3 regions of the Labrys okinawensis genome follow, and region 3 is predicted to be linked to each of the others. Evidence: predicted binding sites of a transcription regulator. Region 3 holds the regulator's gene; each other region holds the start of a gene.
What was found. The regulator PhoB, encoded in region 3, activates phosphate uptake and scavenging genes when phosphate is short. The targets are predictions, from matches to a motif close to TGTCATNNANCTGTCAT.
Positions count from the first base shown of each region.

Region 1: a site for PhoB is predicted at 1,537-1,553, ahead of ACMDCR_RS26155 (YdcH family protein). Genes of this name have one in related genera too.
Region 2: a site for PhoB is predicted at 2,035-2,051, ahead of ACMDCR_RS13010 (acetoacetate decarboxylase). Genes of this name have one in related genera too.

Region 1 covers NZ_CP178864.1:5,593,209-5,597,322, forward strand. Annotated here, with positions in the region: gene ACMDCR_RS26145 (IS110 family transposase) at 1-666, opposite strand, end outside; gene ACMDCR_RS26150 (YdcH family protein) at 949-1,155, opposite strand; gene ACMDCR_RS26155 (YdcH family protein) at 1,568-1,747, shown strand; gene ACMDCR_RS26160 (DUF6600 domain-containing protein) at 1,933-3,063, shown strand; gene ACMDCR_RS26165 (creatininase family protein) at 3,105-4,013, shown strand; gene ACMDCR_RS26170 (ABC transporter ATP-binding protein) at 4,081-4,114, opposite strand, start outside.
Region 2 covers NZ_CP178864.1:2,794,885-2,798,998, forward strand. Annotated here, with positions in the region: gene ACMDCR_RS13005 (patatin-like phospholipase family protein) at 1-1,031, opposite strand, end outside; gene ACMDCR_RS13010 (acetoacetate decarboxylase) at 1,135-1,932, opposite strand; gene ACMDCR_RS13015 (3-hydroxybutyrate dehydrogenase) at 2,124-2,912, shown strand; gene ACMDCR_RS13020 (hypothetical protein) at 3,020-3,310, opposite strand; gene ACMDCR_RS13025 (rhodanese-like domain-containing protein) at 3,598-4,023, shown strand.
Region 3 covers NZ_CP178864.1:1,378,295-1,382,408, forward strand. Annotated here, with positions in the region: gene ACMDCR_RS06610 (YciI family protein) at 1-269, shown strand, start outside; gene ACMDCR_RS06615 (RNA polymerase sigma factor) at 285-1,517, shown strand; gene phoB (phosphate regulon transcriptional regulator PhoB) at 1,588-2,289, opposite strand; gene phoU (phosphate signaling complex protein PhoU) at 2,305-3,024, opposite strand; gene pstB (phosphate ABC transporter ATP-binding protein PstB) at 3,086-3,898, opposite strand; gene pstA (phosphate ABC transporter permease PstA) at 3,907-4,114, opposite strand, start outside.

The DNA.
Region 1 (4,114 bases), 2.8 Mb from region 3:
AGGGGGAGACAGGGTGCCCAGTTCAGGCATGTGGATGAGCATGGCGTGAGCTGTGATGGGTGCCACGGCGGGGATGGAATCGAGGATTTCGGCTCTGCGCTTGAAGGCGGGATCCTTGTCGGCCCGCCTGGCGATCTCCTCGTCGATGGCGTTTATCTGCGCTTGGGTCAGAGCCAGTGTCTTGGCGAGTTGGCGCTTGATCAGGGGGAGTTCGGCGGTTTGCTGGCGGGTCTGGGTTGCCACTTTGATCTTCATCAGGGCGTCCCGCGCCGCGGCCAATTGCTTCATCTCCTCAAGGGCCTGGCTGACGATGAGGGTCGGCTCGGGCTGGACGGCCTGGCCATAGCGGGCCAGGGTCATGGCATCGATGCGATCGGTCTTGGCCAGCCTGCCAATACCTTCGGCAAAGCGTCGGGCCTGGCGCGGGTTGAGCTTGACGGCCGGCAGGCCGGCCTGGTTGAGCGCGCGTTCGAAGGCGCGATGATAGGCCCCCGTTGCTTCGAACACCACACGCTCGACAGTCCAGGAAGAAAGCCAGGCAAGCAGGGCGCGATGGCCCGCCTGGGTGTTGGCAAAGCGCTTGATGAGGCCTGCCGGGTGGACAGCCACATCCAAATGATCCTTGCCGATGTCGGTGCCGACATTGTGTGCTAGGCTGCTCGTCATCTTTTCCAAGTCCTCTGCTTGTCTCCGGAGCAATGCCGGTATCCGTTCAGGCCTCATGGAAAAGAGAGGGGTGGTCAGACTCCTAAGTCAGTCCTTCGATTATCGCAGGCACGACCCGTCCCCTCCCGCCTCCAGCTCGGCGGCCACCGAGCTGGAGGCATCCAAAAGCTAGGCTTGCACGATGGGATTGAAATAGACAATCGCAGGCATCTCTGCCTGCTCTCGGATACGGATTGCTGTCCGGCAAGGGAAGAGCAGGCTGGAGGCCTGCGATCCCAGGAACTACGCAATGATATCCGGCGTCAGCATGTCCTCGATATAGGAGATGCGGTCTTTCAGATGAAGTTTGCGCTTCTTCAGGCGCTGCAATTGCAGTCGATCCGGTGAGCCCACCTGTTCAAGCGCGGCGATTGCAGCATCGAGGTCGCGGTGTTCCTGGCGCAGCTGGCCCAGTTCCGCCACGAACGCGGCTTCCTCCTCCTCACTCAGCGGATCTGACAAGCCGTTACCTTTCCGTTCCAAACCGCGCAGCCTTGGCTTGAAAGCCACACTGCGATTCTTGTTCGCTTTGCCCCGTTGCCGCGCGGGGAAGGATTATAGCGCAAACTATGCCGGTGCGATTCGTCACCCGCAAGCGCTGTGGAAAGATATCGCCATCTATTTACACGCGTTTGGTGGGCATTGGCGGGGGAACCATGAAACAAGGCTGCTACATCCTTGTTTCCGCACCCTTTTCAGCGTCAGGCACCTTGGTGTATCGCCTAGTAAACTATTGTTCCGACTAATGTAATTGCTGCTTTGCACAATTGATGAAGGCCTAAAAATCTCGAATTTTCCTTCGACAAGCCTTGCATTTCGTGAGAACGTTAGATGTCGGAACTGTGACAACAAGGAGCCGTTAATGCCTGTGCAGTCGCATCTGGTTGAGTTGGAGCGTAAGCATCACGCTCTCGAAACCGAACTCACCATCGCCTTGTCGCATCCCTCCTCGGATGATCTCAAGATTGCAGAGCTGAAGCGTAAGAAACTCCTTTTGAAAGATGAAATTGAGAAGTTGAAGAGCACCGGGACGGTGCACTGACCCAGCCAAAGCTGGAGCATTCCCAACCGCCGGCCTGGAGTTGATCCGGGGCCGGCGGTTTCATTTTGGGCAACCGGCAAGGCGTCAGCCGATCGCCGCTCGTGTGCCAAATCATACGGACAGGTCACGCCGACGAGCCCATGATGTCACACGATTGAGGTGACATCCCACATGAGGGGCATGCGATGGCCGGCACGAGGGGAAATATCGGAACTGTGCTGTTGACATCGGCGATGCTGGCCATGTCCTCGCTCGTGCCGATCGCCGGGCTGACCGCACCCGCGCAGGCGGCACCCGCGGCGGCGGTACAGCCCCAGCCGCCCACACTCGAGGACTTCAAGACGACGCTGTCGAATTTCGGACAGTTCATCTATTCGGAGCGTTACGGCAATGTCTGGCAGCCAACCTCCCTGCCCGCGGGCTGGCACCCCTACCCCGCCTGCCACTGGGTCTACGACCGCACCTATGGCTGGACCTATGACGACCCCACAGCCTGGGGCAAGATTGTGCACCACTATGGACGCTGGGCGCATGACGACCAGGCCGGCTGGGTCTGGATCCCCGGTACCGAATGGGCGCCCGCCTGGGTCATATGGCGCAGTGGCGGCGACTGGACCGGCTGGGCGCCGACGCCCCCGAACAGCGACCAGCAGGAAATCACGCTGGCAAGCTTCAACGCCGACAAGCAATGGACCTTCATCGAGACGGCCAAGCTCGCCAATCGCTGCGACGCTGAGCCGGCCGCCGCCCCCGCTGCAGCCTTCTCGGGCAGCGCACCAGTGACCAGCATCAGGGTTGTGCGCGGCATCGCCGTCTATGTGCTACCCCCGCCGGCCACGTTGATCGACTACGATACAGGTCCGGTGATCGCGTGGAAGCCGGACTTCCTGGGCGAATGGCTGCTCTGGCTCAATACCGCCGCCTCGGCTGCGGCTGTCAATATCGGCCCGGGCCATGCGGCCGTCTGCCCACCGGCCGTGGCGCCGGCCGCCGCTCCCTACATCTCGACGCCGCCGCCTCCGCCGCAGGGCCAGAAACCCCTCAAGAGGCGCGCCACGCGCAAGGACTACCAGCCTCCCCGCCAGGGCCGTCCGCCCGTGCTGGTGCAGGAAGGCCCCGCTTACGAGCCGCCTCCCGTCTATGTCGACCCGCCGGTTCGGCGCCGGCCCGCGGACTGGGTACCGCCCTATGTGCGCCCGCGTCCCTATCCAAGGCCTCGGCCGGTGTTGACGCCGCAGAACTATCCCGACCGGCCCTATTATCCCCGCAGCCCACGCCGCATACCCGGTCCCTATGACGAGCCGTTGATCCGGTAGAAGAGAGCGTGCGCTGACCTGAGATCGCAGGGCGAGCCGTTTTGCCTCAATATCGTCTCGACAGCGCACTGGAAGTCCGCGATCCCTCGCTCTATCGTCCGGCCTTTCCTTCCTGCCCGGACCTTGCCATGCCCTCTTCCGTTGCCCTGCCCCGTCGCCATTGGTTCGAGATGACGACGGAGGAGTTCCGCACCTCCGACACCTCCTCCTGGATTGCCGTGCTGCCGATCGCGGCCGTCGAGCAACATGGCCCCCATCTGCCCGTCGGCGTCGACAGCATGATCATGCAGGGCTACCTCGACCGGGCCATTCCCCTCATTCCCGCCGACATTCCCGCCACCTTCCTGCCGATCCAGATGATCGGCAAGTCGAACGAGCATCTGGAATATCCCGGCACGATCAGCCTGTCGGCGGAGACCGTGTTGCGCGCCTGGGTCGAGATCGGCGAGAGCGTTCATCGCGCCGGCGTAAAGAAGCTGCTGATCGTCAATTCGCACGGCGGCAACATGGCGGTGATGGACATCGTGGCGCGGGAACTGCGGGTGCGTCATGGCATGCTGGTCGCCTTCACTTCCTGGCATATGTTCGGCTATCCCAAGGGTGCCTTCGCGGAGGATGAGATGCGGCTCGGCATCCATGCAGGCGAGGTCGAGACGGCGCTGATGCTCGAATTCAGACCCGAGCTTGTCCATATGGACCGCGCCAGGGATTTCCGTCCCGTGACCTACGAGATGGAGCAGACCTTCAAATATCTGCGCACCGGCCGCCCGGGGGGCTTCGGCTGGATGGCGCAGGACATCCGCCCCGAAGGCGCTGCGGGCGACGCCTCGAAGGCAACGCGCGAACACGGCGCGCAATCGGCCGAGTTCGGCGCGCAGGCCTTCGTGGACCTGCTGCGGGATGTCAGGGATTTCGACCTGTCGAGGCTGAGGAAGGGCCCGCTCGGGTAACCTGGGAGAGCGGACGTCCCTACGACACTCAAGCGAGTGTCGTAGGGACGTCCGCTCTCCCAGGAATTCACGCCGCCTTGGCGGCGTCGTCCAGCAGCAGC
Region 2 (4,114 bases), 1.4 Mb from region 3:
GAAGTGCCTGAGAATTCGTAGTCCTTGGCGTGGCCTTCGTAGTTTTTGTGCTGGTAGATGAGGTGCACGATGTTGACGGCGCCCGGCTTGACATGGGTTTCGATCAGCTTCTGCTCTTCCCTGGTCAGCATCTCTTTCGGCACGCGCTTGAGGGCGTCGATCAGATGCGTCCTGATGCCATGGATGCGCTTGAAATTATCGGTGTTCTGGCGCGTGCGGCTCGAATACATGATGTCCTTGTGGCGCGACAGCACATCCGGCATCGAGCGCGGCAGCACGCCGCGGGCGCTGAAGAGGTCGACCTGGAACACCAGCGAGGAGCGCTCTTCCTCCTGGTCCAGCAGATATTGCAGCGGCGTGTTCGAGACGATGCCGCCGTCCCAATAATATTCGCCCTCGATGCGGATGGCGGGGAAGGCGGGGGGCAGGGCGCCGCTAGCCATGATGTGCTCGGGCCCGATATGCACCTGGTCTGTGTCGAAATAGACAAAATTGCCGGTGCGCACATTGACCGCTCCGACGCTCAGGCGCTTCTTCCCGTCGTTGAGGATGTCGAAGTCGATCACTTCCTCCAGCGTGTGGCGCAGTTCCTCGGTGTCATAGAAGCTGGTCGCACCTTCGGCGCCGGCCTGCTCGAGCCAGGGATTGGGGAACCGGGGCTTGAAGAAGCCAGGCTGGCCCTGCGACATGGTCATCCACGACGAGGTGCGGTTGCGGATATCGCGGTAGATGTCGCCCTCGGGCGTATAGGCCCAGATCTTGCGGCCCGAGATCTTCTGCCAGAACTGCTCCAGGCGCTGCAGCCGGTGGCGCGGTTCGTTGCCAGCGATGATCGAGGCATTGATCGCGCCGATGGAGACCCCCGACAACCAGTTCGGCTCGCAGCCGGCATTGGCGAGAGCCTCGTAGACGCCGGCCTGATAGGCACCCAAGGCGCCGCCGCCCTGGAAGACGAGGGCAATGCGGTCATACTGGGCAGAGATTTCTTCGATGGTGGCGCGGGCGGCCTTGTCTCTGTTGCGTTCAAGCACGGAAGCGGTCCTTGGAAAAATACGCAGAAATCGACGGAATACACCGCGCTGGGCGGGGCTGGCATTGATGTGCCGGTCCGAAGACCGGCACATCGAGAATATTTCAGCCCTGGGAGACGATCGGATCGAGCATCGTCTTGGCGATGGGCTCGCGCGCCGGCTGGTCGGCCAGGTAATCGTGGATGACTTCGCCGAGGCCAAGGGTGAGGTCTGCCGTGAAGTGGACGGCGGAGACGACTTCCAGCACCGGCAGCTTGGCGACATCGGCCATGACGTGCGGGTGCAGGTCGAGGGCGGCCGGCGCCGTCCAGGCTTCCTTGAGGTTCACGTCGATGAGGTGGTATCGCACCAGCTCGCAAATACGCAGCGTGCCGTCGACATGCGGGATGATCTTGATCAGGTAGTTGGGCGCTTCGAGCGCGGCCTTGATGGCCTCCTGGTCCGCCGCCTTGTGCTTGTAGCCCATAGTGCCGGTGGCGCAGAGCACGCTGCCATAATGGAGCGTGCCGACCACGACTTCGCCCTCATGAACGATCCTGGGCTTGGCGAGCTTCTTGGGAAAACCCCAGAGTTCACGGCCGCCGGCGATGGGCGCGTCGTCGTCGAGATACATCGAGTGGACATATGCACCGTGCTCGCCCTTGAAGCGAACGGGGATGACCTGTCCTGTTTCGGTATAGTCACCGAAACCGGTGGAGTCGGGCATGCGGATGAATTCGTACTTCACCAGCGGCTCGTCGATCTCGAGGGGCGCCGGGACCACCTTCTCCAGCGCCTCGCGCGTGGTGCGGTAGGTGATGATGATGTATTCGCGATTGAAAAAGCGATAGGGGCCGGGGGGATACGAGGGATTGGTGAGCGGCATTGCATAGGCGCGCTTCAAAACGTCGGCTTGTTCCACGGGATATCCTTTGGGATCGGAAAAAGGGGATGGACAGGCAAGCGTTCATTTTGTTGCACGGCAGCATGACAGTCCCATGTCCATTCCGCAGTGCACAGGTGCTGTAATAAGGGCGACATCTGCGCGTGCCAGCCTTCGGTGCTTTGGCGCATCTGCGCCACCCCTCCGTTTTCCCTCCCAAGAGATTTAAGATGGCTGTTCTCACGTCCAAGAATGCCCTGGTGACCGGTTCGACCAGCGGCATCGGCCTCGCTATCGCCCGTGCTTTTGCGGCCGAGGGCGCCAACGTCACGATCAACGGCTTCGGCGATGCGGATGCCATCGAAAAGGAGCGCGCCAGCATCGAGGCTGATTTCGGCGTGAAGTGCCGCTATTCCGGCGCCAACATGATGAATGGCGAGGAAGTCACCGCCATGGTCAAGGATGCGGAGGCGGCCTTTGGCAGCCTCGACGTGCTCGTCAACAATGCCGGCATCCAGTTCGTCTCGCCAATCGACGAATTTCCCAACGACAAATGGGAAGCGATCATCCGCATCAATCTGATCGCTTCCTTCTATGCCATCAAGGCTGTGCTGCCGGGCATGAAGCAGCGCAAATGGGGCCGCATCATCTCAACCTCCTCGGCGCATGCCCTGGTCGCCTCGCCCTTCAAGTCGGCCTATGTCTCCGCCAAGCATGGCGTGACGGGCCTGACGAAGACGGTGGCGTTGGAAGTCGCCCGCGACGGCATCACCGCCAACGCCATCGCGCCCGGCTATGTCTGGACGCCGCTGGTCGAAAAACAGATCCCGGACACCATGAAGGCTCGCAACATGACTGAGGAGCAGGTCAAGAACGACGTGCTGCTCGCCGCTCAGCCGACCAAGGAATTCGTCACCGTCGACGAGGTCGCCGCCATAGCGCTGTTCCTGTGCACCGACTCAGCCAAGCAGATCACCGGCACGACGCTCTCCGTCGACGGCGGCTGGACGGCGGAATAAGCCTTCGGCGTATCCTGAGGAGACGGGTTCCGGCGCGCGCAAGTGCCCGCCGAAACCCGTTTTGTTGTTGTCGAATATCACACTGCCAAGTCTCAGGCAGCCAAGCCTCAGGCAGCCTTGTCGAGGACGACGAGGATGTCGGTGACTTGCCGGTCATGCAGCATCAGCGTCGTGTGCCGGTCGTCCGACCAGCCCGCGAGCTTGATGACGCGCCCGGTCATCTTGCCATCGTCGCCGGCTTCGGCCGGTTCGAGGATGATGAGCCCGCTCTCATCGATGAAGAAGGTGTGATTGCCGAACTGGCTGTTGAAGCGAGGCATCATCGGATGATCGTCGGGAATGGCTCTCGCCGGATACTGGCTCAGGGTGCGCTCGACATGAGTGGACGTCAGTTTCATGGCACGTTCCTTTCTCCTTCCGCGGGCAACGAACGGCCCGCCAGGCACCGGGACGCTAGAGACGAAATCTGTTCATCGTCCGATGCAGGCGCGGCCATTCGATGAAAGCTGTATGGCCGCAATGTGCGGGCGCGTCGGCGATCTCAGTCATGACCGGGCCGCTCAGTTGCGCATGAGCACCAGCGGGATAGCGATTGGCATGATCTTGACGATCGTTGGCAATCCTGCCAGGAGCGGGTAGGGGCCGGCCGCTGTAGAACATCGCCATCCGCAATGAGGAGGTGAAGATGAGTTCCGTCAGTGAGATTCCCGCCGCGTCGGCCAGCGCCGCCATCGAGCATTTCGAGAAGCGCCTGGCACTCGAGACCGATTGTTCAGACGTGGCGAAGGCACTCGGCGCCGGTGACCAGGACTTCGTGCTGCTGCATGTGGTCGGTACGCCCGAAGCCTATCGGCGCCGTCACGTGCCCGGCGCTCTGCACCTGCCGCATCGCGAGATCACGGCCGAGCGTCTGGCTGAATGGCCCGAAGACACGCTGTTCGTCGCCTACTGCGCCGGCCCGCATTGCAACGGCGCCGACCGTGCTGCCCTCAGGCTCGCCCGGCTGGGCCGTCGCGTGAAGATCATGATCGGCGGCATTACCGGCTGGGAGGACGAGGCTCTGCCCTTCGCCACCGGCGCCGAACCCGGGAACTTCCGGCGCGCGGCCTGACTGCAACCTTTGATTACAAAGTCAGCCTCCGGCGGTGGCAGGGAACGCGACCTCGCGATGCCTCGCCCTGACGGGGGTTTTGTGGCGGCTT
Region 3 (4,114 bases):
GCGCCTATACGCAGGCGATCAAGGCTTCCGGTATTCTGCTGGGATCCAACCGCCTGCGGCCGACCGCTTCGGCCACCACCGTTCGGATCCGCGACGGCAAGACCCAGGTCTTGAACGGGCCTTTTGCTGAGACCAAGGAGCAATTAGCTGGCTATTATCTCATTGATGTGGCCGATCTCGATACGGCCCTGAACTGGGCCTCTCGCTGCCCGGGCGCCGGCGCAGGCTCGGTCGAGGTACGCCCCATCTGGCCGATGGACGAGTATTAAGCGGCCCGACAGGCCGTGCCGCCCTCCGCCTCAAGCCTTGCCGAAAGCGTCGCCCGGCGAAGCTATGGCAAGCTGGTCGCCTTTCTGGCGGCACGCTCCGGCGACGTGGCCGGGGCGGAGGACGCGCTCGCCGATGCCTTCGCGGCGGCGCTGGAGCACTGGCCCGCGAGCGGCATCCCCGACAATCCCGAAGCCTGGCTGCTGACATCGGCCCGCCGGCGCCAGATAGACAACGCCCGCAAGACCAGGCTCCGCCTGGAGAAGGCTGACGACGTCACCAGGCAGATCGAGGAACTTGCGATGATCAGGGAGCAGGATCATGTCATTCCTGACGAGCGCCTGCGCCTGATGTTCGCCTGCGCCCATCCGGCGCTCGATGCCACCGTGCGCGCGCCATTGATCCTGCAAACGGTGCTCGGCTTCGATGCCGCCGCGATCGCCAGCGCCTTCCTGATCTCGCCGGCTGCCATGAGTCAGCGGCTGGTCAGGGCCAAGACCAAGATCAGGCAGGCCGGCATTCCCTTTCGCGTGCCCGAGCGCGAAGAACTGCCGGAGCGCCTCGATACCGTGCTGGAGGCGGTCTACGCCGTCTTCGCCGAAGGCTGGGCCGATCCGGAGGGCTCGCGGCCACGTCGGCGCAACCTTGCTGCTGAAGGCATCTGGCTCGGCCGCCTGATCGCCTCGCTGATGCCGGACGAGCCCGAAGTGCTTGGCCTGCTCGCCCTGATGCTGCATGCCGAGGCGCGCCGCGCCGCCCGCCGCAGTCCGGAGGGCGACTTCGTGCCCCTTGCTCAACAGGATACCCTGCTCTGGGACGAGGAGATGATCGAGGAGGCCGAGGCCCTGCTTGCCCGCGCGGTAAAGAGAGGGCAGATCGGCCGTTATCAGCTGGAGGCAGCGCTGCAGTCGGCCCATGCGATCCGGCGCAGGGGCCTGGCGGTGGACTGGGCGGCGATCGTGCAGCTCTACGACGCGCTCGTCCTGCTGACCCAATCCCCGGTCGCCGCCATCAATCGTGCCGTGGCGCTAGCCCATATCGAGGGCACGGAGGCCGCACTGGCGGCGTTCGACGCATTGCTGGAGGACGCTCGCCTTGCAGAGTACCAGCCCTATTGGGCGGCGCGGGCGGACCTGCTGGCACGAGCGAAACGGTTCGACGAGGCGAGGGACGCCTACATGCGTGCGATCGGGCTGGAAAGCGATCCTGCCATCCGTCGCTACCTGCAAGGGAAGATGGGGCAGGTTTAGTTGCAAGTGCCTTTCAGGGGCGCGGACATCGCGACATGCAAGTATGTCGCTGTGATATCCGCGCTCTCAATCAGCCCTGCTTCGAGAAGGTTTCGTCGAAGGAATAGCCGGCGCCGCGTACCGTGCGGATCGGATCGATCTCGCGCGTGCGGTTCATGGCCTTGCGCAGGCGGCCGACATGCACGTCAACGGTGCGCTCGTCGATATAGACGTCGCGGCCCCAGACGCTGTCGAGCAGCTGTTCGCGGGCGAAGACGCGGCCTGGTGCCTGCATCAGGAATTCCAGCAAGCGGAATTCCGTCGGCCCCAGGCGGATCTCGCGATTGCCGCGATGGACGCGCTTGGTCTCGCGGTCGAGCGAGATGTCGCCGGCCTTGAGCAGGGAGGCGACATGATCGGGCTTGGCGCGGCGCAGGAGGGCCCGCACGCGGGCCGAAAGTTCCGGCACGGAAAACGGCTTGACGACATAGTCGTCCGCGCCGGTGGCAAGGCCGCGGACACGCTCGGCCTCCTCGCCACGGGCGGTGAGCATGATCACCGGCAAGCGCTCCGTCTCTGGCCGCATACGGATGCGCCGGCACAATTCGATGCCCGACAGGCCGGGCAGCATCCAGTCCAACAGCACGAGATCGGGGACGCTCTCGCGCAACCGGATCTCGGCATCGTCGCCCCGTGCCACGCTGTCCACCTCATAGCCCTCGGCCTCGAGATTGTAGCGCAGCAGAAGGGTGAGGGCTTCTTCGTCCTCGACTATCAGAACCTTGGGAGGCATAGCCGGTTCCCCTTGTTACTTAGCCGGCACTGGAAGGTCGACGAGAGACGTACTCGTATCCGCCTTCGGACGTTCGCCGGCAGGGGATTCGCCGGTCACCAGATAATGCACGGTCTCGGCGATGTTGGTGGCATGGTCGCCGATGCGCTCGATGTTCTTGGCGCAGAACAGCAGATGTGTGCAGAAGCCGATATTGCGCGGATCTTCCATCATATAGGTCAGGAGTTCGCGGAAGAGCGAGGTGTACATGGCGTCGATCTCGCCATCCGAACGCCAGACCGAGAGTGCTTCCTCGACATTGCGCTGGGCGAAGGAGTCCAGAACCTGCTTGAGCTGCTCGAGTACGAGGTCGGCCATGTGGTCGAAGCCGCCGAAGAGCTGGTTGGGCTGCATATGGCCCTGGATGGCCACGACGCGTTTGGCGACGTTCTTGCCGAGATCGCCGATGCGCTCGAGGTCGTTGGCGACCCGCAGGGCCGAGACGATCTCGCGCAGGTCCAGCGCCAGCGGCTGGCGCTTGGCGATGATCAGGATGGCGCGTTCCTCGACCTGGCGCTGCAACTTGTCGATCGAGGCGTCGAGATCGATCACCGCCTTCGCGCGCTGGCTGTCGCGCTTGAGCAGAGCTTCCACACTGTCGGCCACGCTCTTTTCGGCAAGGCCACCCATTTCTGCGATCATGTTGCGCAACTCGCGCAATTCCTGATCGAAGGACGTAACGATGTGATCGGACATGCCGTTCTCCAAATTCCTTGTCGCCGCCGTCTATGTGCCGGCTTGAATGCCTGCCCGGGGATCAGCCGAAACGGCCGGTGATGTAATCCTGCGTGCGGCTGTCATTCGGGTTGGTGAAAATCTTGTTCGTCGCCCCGATCTCGATGAGGTCTCCGAGATAGAAGAAAGCGGTGGTGTCGGCGCTGCGCGCCGCCTGCTGCATGTTGTGGGTCACGATCACGATGGTGAAGTCGCGCTTCAATTCGTCGATCAGTTCCTCGATCTTGGCGGTCGAGATCGGGTCGAGTGCCGAGGTCGGTTCGTCGAGAAGCACTACTTCCGGCTTCACCGCGATGGTGCGGGCGATGCACAGGCGCTGCTGCTGCCCGCCGGACATGCCGAGCGCCGAGGCGTTGAGGCGGTCCTTCACTTCGTTCCACAAGGCTGCCTTGGTCAGGCACCATTCGACGCGCTGGTCCATCTCGGCCTTGGAAATGTTCTCATGCAGCCGGACGCCGAAGGAGATATTATCATAGATCGACATCGGGAAGGGCGTCGGCTTTTGGAACACCATGCCGACGCGGGCGCGCAGCACCGCCGGATCGATCTCCTTGCCGATGACATTCTGGCCGTCGAGCATGACCTTTCCCTCGGCGCGCTGGCCGGGATATAGATCATACATGCGGTTTAGCACACGCAGCAGCGTGGACTTGCCGCAGCCCGAGGGGCCGATCATCGCGGTGACCTGACGCTCGGCCACGCTCATGTTGATCTTCTTCAGCGCATGCTTCTCGCCGTAATAGAAGTCGAGGTTTTCGACCTTCAGCTTGACGGGAGCGTTGGGATCGGCAACCGGGCGGTCGGAAACCGCGATCGAGGCGTTGGGTGAGGACATGGGAGCACTCATTTCTTGGGAGCGAGCACGACGCGGGTGATGATGTTCAGGGCCAGCACGCCGATGGTGATGAGGAGGGCGCCGGCCCAGGCGATCGAGACCTGGTTGGGATCGGGGCTCTGGGCGAAGAGGTTGATCGCCAGCGGCAGGCTGGGGAAGGCGCCGCCGAGATCCAGCGTCCAGTTCGAGTTGCCGAAAGCGGTGAAGAGCAGTGGC